Regions from separate parts of the Aeromonas aquatilis genome, predicted to be linked through region 3. Evidence: predicted binding sites of a transcription regulator. Region 3 holds the regulator's gene; each other region holds the start of a gene.
What was found. Region 3 encodes sigma-54, which starts transcription at its own class of promoters, with help from an activator protein. Its sites were predicted from a motif close to TGGCACNGTTTTNGCTT; they were not measured.
Positions count from the first base shown of each region.

Region 1: flgA (flagellar basal body P-ring formation chaperone FlgA) is a predicted target of sigma-54. The motif match lies at 2,680-2,696, and genes of this name have one in related genera.
Region 2: flhA (flagellar biosynthesis protein FlhA) is a predicted target of sigma-54. The motif match lies at 2,067-2,083, and genes of this name have one in related genera.

Region 1 is NZ_JBSTYP010000008.1:56,456-61,861, forward strand. Features, by position in the region: gene flgC (flagellar basal body rod protein FlgC) at 1-217, opposite strand, end outside; gene flgB (flagellar basal body rod protein FlgB) at 217-615, opposite strand; gene ACW5W8_RS04540 (CheR family methyltransferase) at 906-1,730, opposite strand; gene ACW5W8_RS04545 (chemotaxis protein CheV) at 1,748-2,659, opposite strand; gene flgA (flagellar basal body P-ring formation chaperone FlgA) at 2,804-3,487, shown strand; gene flgM (flagellar biosynthesis anti-sigma factor FlgM) at 3,579-3,899, shown strand; gene ACW5W8_RS04560 (flagella synthesis protein FlgN) at 3,896-4,312, shown strand; gene yfcE (phosphodiesterase) at 4,349-4,891, opposite strand; gene ACW5W8_RS04570 (peptide ABC transporter substrate-binding protein) at 4,902-5,406, opposite strand, start outside.
Region 2 is NZ_JBSTYP010000019.1:20,658-26,063, reverse strand. Features, by position in the region: gene fliQ (flagellar biosynthesis protein FliQ) at 1-95, shown strand, start outside; gene fliR (flagellar biosynthetic protein FliR) at 92-889, shown strand; gene flhB (flagellar biosynthesis protein FlhB) at 882-2,012, shown strand; gene flhA (flagellar biosynthesis protein FlhA) at 2,120-4,222, shown strand; gene flhF (flagellar biosynthesis GTPase FlhF) at 4,239-5,406, shown strand, end outside.
Region 3 is NZ_JBSTYP010000036.1:30,652-36,057, forward strand. Features, by position in the region: gene lptC (LPS export ABC transporter periplasmic protein LptC) at 1-61, shown strand, start outside; gene lptA (lipopolysaccharide transport periplasmic protein LptA) at 48-575, shown strand; gene lptB (LPS export ABC transporter ATP-binding protein) at 579-1,304, shown strand; gene ACW5W8_RS15060 (RNA polymerase factor sigma-54) at 1,370-2,809, shown strand; gene hpf (ribosome hibernation promoting factor) at 2,830-3,117, shown strand; gene ptsN (PTS IIA-like nitrogen regulatory protein PtsN) at 3,120-3,566, shown strand; gene rapZ (RNase adapter RapZ) at 3,612-4,478, shown strand; gene npr (PTS phosphocarrier protein NPr) at 4,499-4,771, shown strand; gene degS (outer membrane-stress sensor serine endopeptidase DegS) at 4,917-5,406, opposite strand, start outside.

The sequences.
Region 1 (5,406 bases), on a different contig from region 3:
CGACAATGCCCTTCACTTCCACCCCGACCGAGCCCTGCTTGTCAGACATCGCCTGATCGAGCTGGGCGGCAAAGACTGGCCGCCTGGCGTGGTAAGTATTTTCCACACTGGAGCTGACGCTGTCCGCGTTGGCCATGTTGCTGGCAACCGTGTTGAGCCGCACTGACTGTGCGCTCATAGCCGAGCCTGCTATGTCAAAGACCTTGAACAAACTCATCACTGCTCTCCTTTCAGGGCCTTCAGCAGGCCACTGATCTTGCTATTCATAAATTCAAGGGAGGTTTGGTACTCGAGGCTATTGCGCAGAAATTCACTACGCTCCTGTTGCACATCAACCGTATTGCCGTCACCGGTATCCGGTTGCAGCGGGTTGCGATATTGCACGGTACCCGGAGCATCCATATTCAAGGCAAAGTGCTTTTCGCTGGTCGTTGCCAGACCAAAACCTTGATGCGACTGGGCCTCCTGCAACGCCTGCGCGAAATTGATATCCCTGGCCTTGAAGCCCGGCGTATCCGCGTTGGCGATATTGCTGGACAGCACCTCAGCACGCTTGGCGCGAACGCTTATCGTGTGTTGATGAACACCGAATGCCTTGTCAAATGAAAGAGCCATAACACACCTCCTACTTGGTATATTTTGTCTGCAAGAGATGTGCCATAAGCGAATAGCTCAAATCGATGGCCTGGGTATGAGCACACGTCTGAACGGACACAGCAGCATCTCGCCCCCCCAGCAAGGTAACGTCTGGCCACCACAGGTTTTGAACCATAGTTGCAGTGGCGAGAAATGGCAGCTGAATAGAGAAATTGAGCGGTAGATAAAGAAAGAGGGAAGCTCGTCGCTTCCCTCGTTACAGTAACTGGTAATATCTGGGAGAACCCCGACTATCAAGGCCATCAGACCTATTTGACCTTGTAGACGATCCCCGGATTGCAGCGGATCATCTCGAACCGGTCGGTCAATCCGGCCAGCGACTCGGAAGCCCCTAGCATCAGGTAGCCGCCGGGATTGAGGCTGGCAGCAAACTGGTTGAGGATCTTTGACTTCACTTCCGGCGCGAAATAGATGAGCACGTTGCGGCAGAAAATAATGTCAAATTTTCCGAGCAGACTGTAACTCTCCAGCAAATTTATCGGCCGGAAGGTGGTCAATTTTCTGACTCGCTCCACCACCCGCATCTTGTTGTCGCCGTATGGCTCAAAAAACATCTTTTTGCGCTCGGGTGACAACCCGCGAGCCAGTGCAAGACTGTCATAAATGCCTTCCTTGCACTGGTTGAGCATGGTCGTCGAGATATCCGTTCCGACAATCTGAACGCCACCAGGTAAGGTACCCGGCTTTTTCATCTGTTGCTCCAGCGCCGTCATGGCAATGGAGTAGGGCTCCTGACCTGACGACGATGCCGCAGACCAGATCTTGATAGGGCGGCCGCTTTTCCCCAATTCAGGGAAAATCTTGTCGGTAAGCAGTTGAAACGGATAGGTATCACGAAACCAGAGGGTCTCGTTGGTTGTCATGGCATCCACCACGGCCATTTTCAGGTCACGCTCTCGCACACTCATTGCACGGGTAACCAGATCAGACAGACTCTCGATGCCAAACTGAGCCATCAACGGTGAAAGACGGCTCTTCACCAGATACTGTTTGTTATCACCCAGCACGATCCCGCTCTGAACCGCCAGAAAGTTGCTGAACTGTTTGTATAAGTCGTCCGAAAGTGTCTTCATGCAGCTGTTCTTCTTTATTAGAGTGCGTTTTGTACGGCTTTGGCCAGTTCATCTGGTTGGAACTTGGCGATGAAATTGTTGGCCCCCACTTTCTGCACCATTGCCTGGTTGAATACCCCACTGAGGGAAGTATGCAGAATAACATGCAAATCCTTGAGATTGGGATTATTCCGGATTTCGGCAGTGAAGGTGTAGCCATCCATTTCCGGCATTTCGATATCTGAAATCACCAGCGCAATCTGATCCTTGATAGGGCCATTTTTGGTCATTTCTAGCAGCATATTCAATGCTTCACGACCATCTTTTGCCAGCACGCACTCAACCCCGATGGCCTCGAGCGCACGCTGCACCTGTTTGCGTGCCACGGAAGAGTCATCGGCAACCAGTACCGGACGTCCCAGGGTCGGGTGTTCGACGCTCGACTCCACCAGCTCTTTGCTCACTTCGGTAGAAACCGGGGAGATCTCGTTGAGAATACGTTCAACATCAAGGATTTCGACCAACTCGCCGTCCACCTCGGTGACCGCCGTCATGTAGTTGATGCGCCCCGCCCCTTTGGGCGGTGGCAGGATCGACTCCCAGTTCATATTGATGATGCGTTCGACCGAATGCACCAGAAAACCCTGAATGGAACGGTTGTACTCGGAGATGATAATGAAGCACTTGCTCAAATCTTCAATCGGACGCTTGCCAACCGCCATGCTGAGATCGATGACCGAAATCGTCTGGCCACGAATATGGGCGACCCCGCGAATGCAGGAGTTCAACTTGGGCATCACGGTCAAGGGGGGGCACTGCAACACTTCACGCACTTTGAATACGTTGATGCCAAATCTTTGACGTCCGTTGAGACGAAACAACAACAACTCCAACCGGTTTTGTCCCACGAGCTGGGTACGCTGGTTGACCGAGTCCAGAATACTGGCCATAAACACTCCCTAAAAACGCTTGGCATTAATCATGCATGCATGATGGATTGCGTCAGACTATCAATGTGACAACGAAAAGATTCTGAAGCAATCATAGTTAAATATGGTGATATGCGTGAACAACTTATCGACCAACGAGCGAAAATGATTAACCGACTTTTACTCATCAGCCTCTTTTTTGGCAGCATATCTTCCAGCTACGCCTCGGACGTCACTACTTATCTGCAAGAAAAGGCACAAGAGTTCGTTTACAGCCAGCTGGATATTCCGTTGGATGCCAGAGCTGAGGTCACCTCTGCCACGCTGGATGAACGGCTCCCACTGACCCGTTGCGATGATCTGTTGACTATCAGCTTACCAGCAAAAATGGAAATTCGCCGTAATACAACAGTTTACCTTAAATGTGAGGAAGACAAACCCTGGGATGTCTATCTCCCGGTGCGAGTCAGCATTCAAAAACCCTATGTCACGGTGGCCAATCCCATCGCCAAGGGGGATCTGCTGAGTGAAAGCCAGCTGGTCTTGGCCTATCAGGATCAGACCCTGATCCGCGGCGACTACCAGACTGATACAGCTCCTCTTATCGGGGTGCGCAGCAAGCGAGAGCTAAAACCGGGGCAGCCCATCCGCTTGAGCCAGGTTTGTGTAGTGTGTAAAGGAGATCAGGTCACTGTGACGGCAGAAAACAGCAACTTCCAGATCAAAACCATGGCCCGAGCCTTGCAAGATGGCAGCTTCGGAGAGATCATCAAACTCGTCAATATTCGCTCCGGCAAAACCGTTGAGGGTAAAGTCAGTGCTGTGGGGGCCGTATCGGTCTCGTTTTAAATTCGGATCCTTGACAACTTTTTTCTAAAGTTTTGACCTGCCGCACCGATAAACAGGTAAGCAAACCTTAAAGCAGACGAAGGTAACTAAAATGGCCATCAACAATATCAACAACTTGGCGAACAATCGGTTGCAAAATACCGCTAATAGCCAGGGGACAGGCAGCAAGTCAGTCACCTCATCGCCCGAAAACAAAGCGGCTACTGTCAAGCTGGACTCCGTCTCCTTGACCAGTGAGGCGCAACAATTGCAAAAGATGCAACAAAACCTCAATACTGCCTCGACCGGCAATGAGAGCAAGGTCGAACGACTGAAAAAAGCCGTCGCGAGTGGCGAATATCAGGTCAACAGCGACGCTGTTGCCAAGAAGATGTTCAGTTTCGAGGCCAATCTGGACAAAGTTCTGGGATGATGGACTTACCTTCGTTACTGCACACTCAAGATGATTACCTCAGCCAGATGCAAGGCATTCTGGAAGAGGAGTTCAGCTTGCTCGAGCAGCATCAGGCACTGGCCCTGCCTGCACTGACCGAGCGCAAACAGCAGTTGCTTGCTGCGATAGAAACCCTGGACAAGACGCTGGCAGAGATGCCAGAACTGGCACTGCAGCTGGCAGCCTATCCCGACGAGATGGCGCAGGTTCGTGCAAAACTGGATGCCTGCCAGGCACAAAATGATATCAACGGTCGCTTGCTTGAATTGAGCATCGTCTCAAACCGTCGTCTGGCAACCTTTCTTAGTCAGCTGCGCGATCGCAACAGCCTGACCTATGACGCCAAGGGTAATACTCGCTCTGGCACCCGCTCCTACGGTATCAAGGCCTGACATCTCTTATCAGGCCTTGCATTTTTGCTGTCCGTTTTAAAGCACCAGTCGCAACAACTCTCGCCCGTCCTCACACGCATTGACGCGCAGTAACCCGTCCTCATAGCACCCGTAACTGGCCGGCAACTCGCCGCGCGGGAAACAGATTGACCCCGGGTTCATCAATATCCGTTCCCCCTGCCACTCCAGCACCGGCACATGGGTGTGGCCGCTCAGGAACAGACTACCCGCCGGAAGCTGAACCTCGTCCGGGCGATAAAGATGGCCATGGCTGACAAACCAGCGCCGCTCATCGACCAGCAGCTGGTTGTAGGGGGCGGTGATAGGAAAGCGCAACAGCATCTGATCCACTTCGGAATCACAATTGCCCCGCACCGCGATGATCTGCGGTGCCAACTCGTTGAGCAGGTCGGCCACGGCGGCCGGGTTATACCCTTCCGGCAGAGGATTGCGCGGGCCATGGTTGAGCAGATCGCCGAGCAGCAGATAGTGATCCGGCTGCCAGGGCTCAAGTTGGGTCAGCACCCGCTCCAGCGCAATGATGCTGCCGTGGATGTCGGAAATGATGGCAAGTTTCATGAAATGCTCCTCACTGCGGGCTGAAATAGAGATCCTTGGTGGCAATCGTCCCTTTCAAATTCTTGCTGGGCAGCCCTCGCAGCGCGGGATCGACCAGTCTCATCTGATTGTAATGATATACGGGGATGATCGGCGCCTCTTCGAGCAGCAACTGTTCGGCATGCCGGTACAATTCAACACGGCTCGCGCTGTCCAGCGTGTTGGCCGCCTGCTCCAGCAGCAGATCAAAATCGGGATTGCAGTAACCACTCTCGTTGCGCAGATCCTGACAACGGAAGCTGCCCAGCATGGCTGATGGCTCGACGTAATCGCCAAACAGGAAGCTTCTGGCCACCAGGAAATCACCGCTATCCTTGGCCACCTGATAGGCGCCCCACTCCAGACTGTTGAGGGTGACCTGTACCCCCAGCTTCTGCCACATAGCGGCGATGGCCATCGCCATCTGCTTGTGGGTTTCGGCGCTGTTGTAGGTAATGCTCAGCTTGAGTGGATTGGCACTGTTATAGCCGGCCGCT
Region 2 (5,406 bases), on a different contig from region 3:
TGTTTGCGTTGGGGGTTGGTGCCCACTGGGGTCTGCAGAGTCTGATGGACTTCTTCGTACAGATGGTCAGTCAAATATCCGAGGTGGTGGGATGACTTACACAACCGCTCTGATCATGGAGTGGTTGTCTTCCATCCTCTGGCCGCTGGCGCGGGTGAGCAGCCTGCTGATGGTGATGACGGTCTTTGGCAGCCGCCTCGTCCCTGCACGGGTACGGATGGGACTGGCTCTTGCCATCACTTTTCTGATTGCCCCGCTGTTACCGAAAATGCCCCCCATTGAACTCTTCTCTGCCGCCAGCTTTCTGGTATTGGGCCAGCAGTTGTTGATCGGCATCGCCCTTGGCCTGATGACCCAGTTTCTGATGGAGAGTTTTGTGATGGCCGGTCAGGTCATCGCTATGCAGACCAGTCTCGGCTTTGCCACCCAGGTGGATCCGATGAACGGCCAGTCGGCCCCCGTGGTGGGACAGTTCTATCTGATGCTGGCAACCCTGGTGTTTCTGGCACTGGATGGTCATCTGGTGATGTTGCAGTTGGTGATCCTCAGTTTTGAGACCTTGCCGGTGTCGGACATCGGACTCACTTTACCTGCCATCCGTACTCTGAGCGGTTTTCTCGGTGTGATGTATCAGGCCTCACTGGTGATGGCGCTTTCTGCCATCATTGCCTTGTTGCTGATCAACTTTGCTTTTGGTGTGATGACCCGGGCGGCGCCGCAGCTCAACATCTTCAGTATCGGCTTTGCGGTCAGCATGATGTCGGGCTTGCTCATCCTCTGGCTCACTATCGGCGGGTTCCTCGGTCACTTTGACATCATGTGGGAGCGGGTGCAGGAGGTCAGTTGCGAGCTGATCAACACCCAGTGCTTCGGGGGCGCTCATGGCTGATACCGACCAGGAACGTACTGAACAACCCACGGGCAAACGACTGCAACAGGCCCGTGAAAAAGGGCAGATTGCACGTTCAAAAGAGTTGGGGACCGCCAGCGTTCTGCTCTCGGCGGTCTTTGGCCTGTTAATGCTCAAGGGCTCGCTGGCTGCCGCCATGGTCAAGGTTGTCACCATGGGCTTTACCCTGGAGCGGGAGCAGGCTTTCGAACCCAATGCCATGATCGCTATAGTGCCAACGCTGCTGGGGGAACTGGTGCTGCCACTGGGGCTTTTGTTTGCGCTAGTGGCGATTGCTGCCTTTATTGGCAATACCTTGATGGGGGGGATGAACTTCTCCACCGAAGCAATGATGCCCAAGATGAGCAAGCTGAGTCCACTGAACGGACTCAAGCGAATGTTTGGGGTGCAGTCGCTGATCGAGCTGGTCAAATCCATCGCCAAGGTGGTGTTCATCACCCTGTTTGCCTGGTGGATGTTATCCAGCCAGTTCAATCACCTGCTCAACCTCTCCATGGAGGGGTTTCCCGGCGGCATTATCGATGCGCTGGAGCTGTTTCTCTGGATGCTGATCATCCTCTGCTGCGCCCTGCTTCCCATCGTTGCCATCGACGTGCCGTTCCAGCAGTGGAACCACATGCGTCAGCTCAAGATGACCAAGCAGGAGGTGAAGGACGAGTTCAGGGACAGCGAAGGCAAGCCCGAGGTAAAGGGTAAGATCCGCCAGCTGCAGATGCAGATGGCTATGCGCCGGATGATGGGGGATGTGCCCAAGGCCGATGTGGTGATCACCAACCCGACCCACTACTCGGTGGCGCTCAAGTATGATGCGGGCAAGCCTGGTGCTGCACCCAAGGTCGTGGCCAAGGGCACCGATGAAATTGCAATGAAGATCAGGGAGATAGCCAGAGAGTACGAGATCCCCATCATGCCTTCACCCGATCTGACTCGGGCGATTTACCACTCTACCGAGCTGGGTCGTGAAATACCTGAAGGATTGTTTGCTGCGGTTGCCCAGGTGCTCGCCTATGTCTTCCAGCTCAAGAAATTCCGTCGTGGTCAGGGGCGCCGTCCCCAGCCGCTGGCCAAGGATCTCCCCATCCCGACCGAATATCGCAAATGACAAAGTTCTGACGTAGTCAAAATAAATCCATTGCATTTCAATGTCTTGTATTGTTGGCTTGATGTTTGCTTTATTCTGGCACCAGCAGGTTGAAATTGAGAAGCGCGATGGAATTCAAGGCAGTATTGGGCCAGTTCAAAGAGTACAGGGGAGTATTGAGCAAAGGCCTTGGTACCCCTCTGCTGGTATTGGCTGCGCTCGGCATGGTGGTGTTGCCCATTCCGCCGCTGATGCTGGATGTGCTCTTCTCCTTCAACATTGCCCTCTCCATCGTGATACTGCTGGTGGCCGTCTATACCCGGCGTCCCCTCGAATTTGCTGCCTTCCCGACCGTACTGTTGCTCGCTACCCTGCTGCGATTGGCGTTGAACGTCGCCTCGACCCGAGTGGTGTTGCTGGAAGGTCATAATGGTACTGCCGCTGCGGGCCATGTGATCGAGGCGTTCGGCAACGTGGTGATCGGCGGCAACTATGCGGTCGGCATCATCGTTTTTACCATCCTGATGATCATCAACTTTGTGGTGATCACCAAGGGTGCCGGGCGGATCGCGGAAGTGAGTGCCCGTTTTACCCTTGATGCGATGCCGGGCAAACAGATGGCTATCGATGCCGATTTGAACGCCGGCCTTATCAATCAGGAAGAGGCGAAGAAGCGTCGTCAGGATGTGACCCAGGAAGCGGACTTCTACGGCTCCATGGATGGTGCCTCCAAGTTTGTCAAAGGGGATGCCATTGCGGGCATCATGATCCTCTTTATCAACATCATCGGCGGCTTCATCATCGGGATGATGCAGCACCAGCTGACCTTCAGCGAATCTGCCGAGATCTATACCCTGTTGGCCATCGGTGACGGTCTGGTGGCGCAGATCCCCTCCCTGCTGCTCTCCATCGCCGCCGCCATCATAGTGACCCGTCAGAATACCGATCAGGACATGGGTACCGCAGTACTGGGCCAGCTGTTTGACAATCCCAAGGCACTGATCATCTCTGCCGGCATTCTACTGATGATGGGACTGGTGCCGGGGATGCCGCATTTCGCCTTCCTGAGTCTGGGGGCTCTCGCCGCCGCTGGCGCCTGGTGGTTGCTGCGCCGCGAGAAACTGGCTGCCGCCAAAGCGGCCAAGGGTGAGCTGTTGCCTGCCACTGCCGAACAACCCCATGAGCAGAAAGAGCTGAGCTGGGACGATGTGATGCCGGTGGATATCATCGGGCTGGAAGTGGGTTATCAGCTGATCCCGCTGGTGGATCGCAATCAGGGTGGCGAACTGCTCAACCGGATCAAGGGGGTGCGCAAGAAACTCTCGCAAGAGCTGGGCTTTTTGGTCCCGGCCGTCCACATTCGCGACAACCTGGATCTGGCGCCAAACCAATACCGCATCACTTTGATGGGGGTCAGTACCGGCGAGGCCAATGTCTACCATGATAAAGAGATGGCCATCAATCCGGGGCAGGTGTTCGGCCAGATCCAGGGGATAGCCACTCGGGATCCCGCCTTCGGACTGGAAGCAGTCTGGGTTGCCAAGGAGATGGTCTCTCAGGCACAGACGCTGGGGTATACGGTGGTGGATACCGCGACGGTGGTGGCTACTCATCTGAGCCAGATCCTGACCAATCATGCGGCTCTGCTGCTGGGTCATGACGAGGTACAACAACTGCTCGACATGATTGGCAAACATCAGAGCAAGCTGGTCGAAGGTCTGGTGCCGGAAGTCATCAGCATGGGTAACCTTGTGAAGGTCTTGCAGAATTTGCTCAATGAAGGCGTGCCAATCCGCGATATGCGCACTATCCTGCAGACCCTGGTTGAATACGCGCCGCGCAGTCCGGATCCGGAAGTGCTCACAGCCGCTTGCCGGATTGCCCTGCGTCGCCTGATTGTGCAGGAGATTGCAGGCCCCGATCCCGAGCTGCCGGTGATTACCTTGGCGCCGGAATTGGAACGTATATTGCATCAATCCCTGCAGGCTGGTGGCGGTGATGGTGCCGGTATTGAACCGGGTCTGGCAGAGCGGATGCAGCGTTCGCTGGTGGAAGCCACTCAACGACAAGAATTGGAAGGCCAACCGGCCGTGCTTCTGACATCGGGGATCTTGCGCAATACCCTGGCGAAATTTGTCAAGAATGCCATTCCTGGATTGCGCGTTCTGTCTTATCAGGAAGTGCCCGACGACAAGCAGATCCGCATCGTCAGTGCGGTAGGGCAGAACTAGTTAGCGGAGACGACGGGTGAAGATTAAGCGGTTTTTTGCCAAGGATATGCGAACGGCTCTGGCCGAGGTCAAGGAGACTCTCGGGCCTGACGCCGTCATCATGTCCAACAAGAAGGTCACCGGAGGGGTAGAGATAGTCGCCGCAGTCGATTATCAATCCCAGGTCCCGGGGCCCAAAGATGCGCCGGTTCGCCGTCAGCTGAACGATGAGAGCGTCAATATTTCGTCTGCTGCACGGCAGATGATCCGCCCCGAGCCGTCGCCGGCGAAGGAGCAGAACGAACATTATGCCGATACCCTGGCCGCCTTGCTGGCGCGCCAGCAGAAGCTCAAGCCGGGCAATGGGGCGCCAATGGGTAATACCCAATCGGCCGGTCTGGCCGCTGCCAATGCAGCGCCCAGAACATTGGCCGAGCAGGGGCAGTGGGGCGCAGCCCCCGAACCTGCCAAGCCCAAGGCCCGGGTTGCGTCCGGCCAGCGTGCTCCTCAACCTGCCCAGCGGGATCATGAGATGGAGGGGATGCGCAAGGAGATGGCCAGCATCCGCAAATTGCTGGAGCACCAGATCTCCGGGCTGATGTGGCAAGAGGTGGAGCGCCGCGAACCGATGCGGGCCCTGCTGATCAAGGAGCTCAAGAAACTGGGCTTTGACGATGCGTTTGCCGATCAACTGGCGGGACTGATCCCCGAAGATATGTCCATCCATCAGGCGATGGCCCAGTTGGCCGAAGTGCTGACGGCCCAGCTCAAGATCAGTGAGGACGAGATCATGCGTCAGGGCGGCGCGGTTGCACTGCTTGGCCCGACCGGGGTGGGCAAAACCACTACCATCGCCAAGCTGGCTGCTCGTTTCGCCATGAAGTATGGCGCCGAGCAGGTGGCGCTGATCACCACCGACAACTACCGGATTGGTGCCCATGAACAGCTGCAGACATATGGTCGCATCATGGGGTGTCCGGTGCGGCAGGTGCGTGATGCCGAAGAGCTGGCCAATGCCCTTTATCAGTTCCGCCACCGTCGGCTGGTACTTATCGATACGGCCGGGGTGGGTCAGCGGGACATCCGGTTGACCGAGCAGCTCGATACCCTGGTCAAGAATGCCAAGGTACGGATCCGCAGTTATCTGGTGATGTCGGCAACTTCCCAGCGTCGGGTGATGCAGGAGGCGGTGGACCATTTCCGGC
Region 3 (5,406 bases):
CCGCAAATATTTTGAGTTACTGGATCAAGGCCATGCCATCTATTTCAATGAAAAACGCTAATCTGGCCCTCGCAGCCCTGTTGTTGTGTGGTGCGGTGACCGCCAAAGAGTCCGACTTTGCCGAGAAGGTCTACGTCGATGCCGTCAAACAGGTGGCCGAGATGCAGGACAACCGCATCACCTTCGAAGAGGATGTGACCATCAATCAGGGCACCATCCGGATCAAGGCTGACAAGGTGGTAGTGACCCGTTCCGGCGAGAAAGGGGCCGAGGTGATGACGGCCTACGGCAAGCCCGCCACCTTCTTCCAGATCCTGGATAACGGCAAGCCGGTCAATGCCCACGGCAACACTATCCGCTACGAGCTGAAGAACCGGCTGGTGACCATCACAGGCAACGGTCAGCTCAAGCAGGAAGATAGCCAGGTCAATGGCGATCTGATCCGCTACGACATCGTCAAACAGAAGATGATTGCCGAGAGCAAGAGCCCGAGCCAGCGAGTCAAAACCGTGTTCCTGCCGGATCAGGTAGAGAATTTCGACAAGCCCGCCGACCAGAAGAAGCAGGGAAAATAAGCCATGGCAGTGTTAAAAGCAGTGGGCCTGCAGAAGAGCTACAAGCGCCGCATGGTGGTGAGTGACGTCAGCCTTGAAGTGGGCACTGGCCAGATTGTCGGCCTGCTCGGCCCCAACGGTGCCGGCAAGACCACCTCGTTTTACATGATCGTGGGGCTGGTGCAGCGCGATGCCGGTCTCATCACCATCGACGATCAGGACATCAGCCTGCAGCCCATGCATGTGCGGGCGCGTAACGGCATCGGTTACCTGCCGCAAGAGGCCTCCATCTTCCGTCGCCTGTCAGTGTTCGACAACCTGATGGGAGTTATGCAGACCCGCAAGGGGTTGAGCCGTGAGGAGCGTGAGGACAAGGTTCAGCAACTGCTGGAAGAGTTCAACATCACCCACATTCGCGACAACCTGGGCCAGAGCCTCTCCGGCGGTGAGCGCCGTCGGGTCGAGATCGCTCGTGCGCTGGCGGCCGAACCGCGTTTTATTCTGCTGGATGAACCCTTTGCAGGGGTTGACCCGATTTCTGTGATAGACATCAAGAAGATCATTCAGCATTTGAAAGATAGAGGCCTTGGCGTCTTGATTACCGACCACAACGTCAGAGAGACTCTGGACGTATGTGAGAAGGCCTATATCGTCAGCCACGGCAAGATGATTGCCGAAGGTGCACCGGCTGACATCCTTGCCGATGAGCAGGTCAAGCGCGTCTATTTGGGCGATCAATTCAGTCTATAGTAAGGGGGCATGCCTTCATTTCCTTTGACGAGTGCCTCGCTGAACATAAGGATATCCCGACGTAGATGAAGCCGACATTACAGTTGCGTCTCGGTCAGTCCCTGACCATGACGCCGCAATTACAACAAGCGATTCGTCTGCTCCAGCTCTCCACTCTGGAACTTCAGCAGGAAATTCAGCAAGCGCTCGAAAACAACCCTCTGCTGGAGCAGGAAGAGAGCGAGGCGCAAGAGACCAGTCCGGAAGCGCCGGTCGATGCCAGCCAGCTGGATTCCAGCGATGCCATGGCTCAGGAGCAGATGCCTGACGAGTTGCCGGTGGATACCACCTGGGACGAGGTTTACTCTGCCGGCACCGCCCAGAGCGCGGGCCCCATCCACGATGGGGAAGATAGCGTCTATCAGGGAGAGACCACCGAAAACCTGCAGGATTATCTGTTGTGGCAGATGCGACTCACACCGTTCAGCGATGTGGATGCCGCCATCGCGCTCGCCATCATCGATGCTATCGACGAATCCGGTTATCTGACCGTTGCGCTGGAGGATATCCAGGCTGCCGTCACCAGCGATGACGTAGAGGTGGAACTCGATGAGGTCGAGGCGGTACTCAAACGGGTTCAGCACTTCGATCCGGTCGGCATTGCTGCCCGTTCTGTGCAGGAGTGTTTGCTGATCCAGCTGGATCAGTATGACCCGCAGACCCCCTGGCTCAACGAGGCCAAGGAGGTGATCCTCGAGCACATGGAGCTGCTCGGCAACCGGGATTACCGCACCCTCGCCCGCAAGACCCGACTCAAGGAGAGCGACCTCAAGGAGGTGCTGGATCTGATTCAGCTGCTGGAGCCGCGCCCCGGCAACGGCATCATCCAGAGCGACTCCCAGTACGTGATCCCCGACGTCTCCGTGGTCAAGAAGGGTAGCAAGTGGGTGGTCGAGCTCAATCCCGACTCTGCCCCCCGCATCCGGGTCAACGAGACCTATGCCGCCATGGCCCGCAACGCCCGCAGCAGCACCGACACCCAGTTTATTCGCTCCCATTTGCAGGAAGCCAAGTGGTTCATCAAGAGCCTGGAAAGTCGCAATGACACCCTGCTGAAAGTGGCCAGTTGCATTGTCGAGCAGCAACAGGGCTTTTTCGAGTATGGTGAAGAGGCGATGAAGCCGATGGTGCTCAATGACATCGCCGAAGCGGTAGAGATGCATGAGTCGACCATCTCCCGGGTGACGACCCAGAAGTACATGCATACCCCCCGTGGTATCTTCGAATTGAAGTTTTTTTTCTCCAGCCATGTGAACACCGAAGGAGGAGGAGAGTGCTCATCGACCGCAATTCGCGCGCTCATCAAGAAGCTGGTCACGGCAGAGAATCCTGCCAAGCCGTTAAGTGATAGCAAGATCGCGGATTTGCTGGCCGAACAGGGTATTATGGTGGCGAGACGCACGATCGCTAAGTATCGCGAATCCTTGTTTATCCCACCTTCCAATCAGCGCAAACGCCTGGTTTAGGCAAACAAAAGGATGATGTTATGCAAATTAACCTGACCGGACACCATGTCGAGATCACCGAAGCTCTGCGTGATTATGTGAATAACAAATTTGCCAAACTCGAGCGTCACTTCGACCACATCAACAATGTTCATGTGGTGCTTAGCGTGGAAAAACTGAACCAGATAGCGGAAGCCAAATTGCACGTCAGCGGTGGCGAAGTGTTTGCCAACTCTGAACATGCCGATATGTATGCTGCGATAGACACCTTGCTCGACAAGCTGGACAGGCAGATCATCAAGCACAAAGATAAGTTAAATAAAAAATAACCATGCAACTTGAACACATACTGAGTCGGGACTGCACCAAGAGTGCAGTCCCTTGTACCAGCAAGAAACGCGCCCTCGAGATCATCAGCGAGCTGGCCGCTGAACGCCTTGGCACCTCCCGCCAGGCGCTGTTTGAATGCTTGCTGGCCCGCGAAAAAATGGGTAGTACCGGGATCGGTGCCGGTATTGCGATCCCCCACGGTCGCATTGACGATGAGTTCCCGCCAACCGCGATCCTGATGACCTTTGCCGACCCTATTCCTTTCGACTCCATCGACAATCAACCGGTTGACCTGCTGTTTGCCTTGCTGGTGCCGGAAAGCGAGTGCAAGCAGCATCTCAAGACCCTTTCTCTGATGGCTTCCAAGCTGGGTGACAAGGCGGTTTGCCGCCAGTTGCGTCAGGCAACCAGCGACGAAGAGCTCTATCAGATCATGACCTCGGCCTGATAGCAGGCCAAGGATGAGACACCCGTTTTGGCGTGAGGGAACAAGATGCAGTTAATCGTGGTAAGTGGACGTTCGGGCTCCGGTAAAACGGTAGCCCTGCGAGTGCTGGAAGATCTGGGTTACTACTGTGTGGACAACCTGCCGGTCAATTTGCTGCCCCAGCTGATTGTGTCGGTGGAGAGCCAGTACGACAAATTGGCGGTCAGCATCGATGTGCGCAACCTGCCGAGCGACCCGGAGAAACTGGAAAATCTGCTGGCTCAGGTGCGCAATGAGGGGCGGGTTGAGTTCTCCAGCTTTTTCTTCGATGCCGACAACGGCACCCTGCTCAAGCGCTATGGCGAGAGCCGCCGTTTGCACCCCCTCTCACGCAACAAGCTGTCGCTGGATGAGGCGATTCGGGAGGAGACCCACCTGCTGGCACCCATCTCCTCGACCGCTGACCTGCGTATCGACACCACCACCCTCAGCATTCACGACCTGAGCGAGCTCATTAAGACCCGGGTGCTTGGGAAGAAAGAGAACGAGCTGGTGCTGGTGTTCGAGTCGTTCGGCTTCAAGTACGGCATTCCCAAGGATGCCGACTTCGTGTTCGATGCCCGCTTCCTGCCCAACCCGCACTGGATCCCCGAGCTCAAACCGTTTACCGGCAAGGATGAGCCGGTCGCCAACTACCTCTCGGCGCAGGCCGATGTGATGCTGTTTACTCAGCAGATCGAAAACATGCTGGCGACCTGGTTGCCCCATCTGGAGCGCAACAATCGCAGCTACCTCACGGTCGGCATCGGTTGCACCGGCGGTCAGCACCGCTCGGTCTTTATTGCAGAGCGGCTGGCCAGTGCATTCCGTTTGCTTGGCAAGAACGTGCAGATCCGCCACCGCACTCTCGACAAGAGTGCCTCCCAATCCTGACGGACCAATAGGACGACCCGATGACTGTTTCCGCCTCGGTTGAAGTGAAAAACAAGCTGGGTATTCATGCCAGACCTGCCATGATGCTGTTCGAGCTGGTGCAGGGTTTCGATGCCCACGTGCTACTGCGCAATGAAGATGGTGTGGAGGCCGATGCTGACAGCATCATCGGCCTGCTGATGCTGGATTCCGCGCAAGGGCGGCAGGTGGAAGTGCAGGTTGAGGGGCCCGAAGAGGTCGAGGCCCTGGCCGCCGTGGTGGAGCTGTTCACCTCCGGCTTCAACGAGGAGTAGTCACTCCTCGTTCTTCTTCCTATCCTTTCTCTTGTATTCGCTCGCGTTATTGCTGCATGACATGGCTGACCATGTAGTTCCATGGATAGATGCGAGCTAGCGCAGGCGAGCAGGCTGCTGGCAGATGTAATAGGCCGCTACCGCATTAGCTGGCCGATGAGACATTGGTGCCTGCTGCCCGCTTCTGATAGCGCAGGTCTTCTTCTATGGTGACCACCACTTCCAGCGGCTTGCCGGAGCGGAATACCGAGATGGTCAGCTTGGTGCCGGGGCGGCTCTCGACAATCTTGTCCATGGCGCTGCGCACGCCACTGATGGCTTCTCCGTTGATCTTGAGCAGCACATCCCCTCGCTGCAAACCACCTTTGGCCGCCGGGCCGTTGGGATCCAGACTCTCCACCACCAGACCACGCAGGTCGCCGAGGTTCATCATCCGCGCGACTATGGGGTTGATCTCGACGCTGGAGATCCCGAGGTAGCCACGGATCACCCGGCCGTTGGCGATCAGCTCATCCATGATCCGTTTTGCCAGCCGGTAGGGGATGGCGAAGCTGATGCCGTAGCTCTCCTGATTGCCGTTGAGGTGATAGGTGGCGGTGTTGATCCCCACCAGATCGCCACGGCCGTTGACCAGC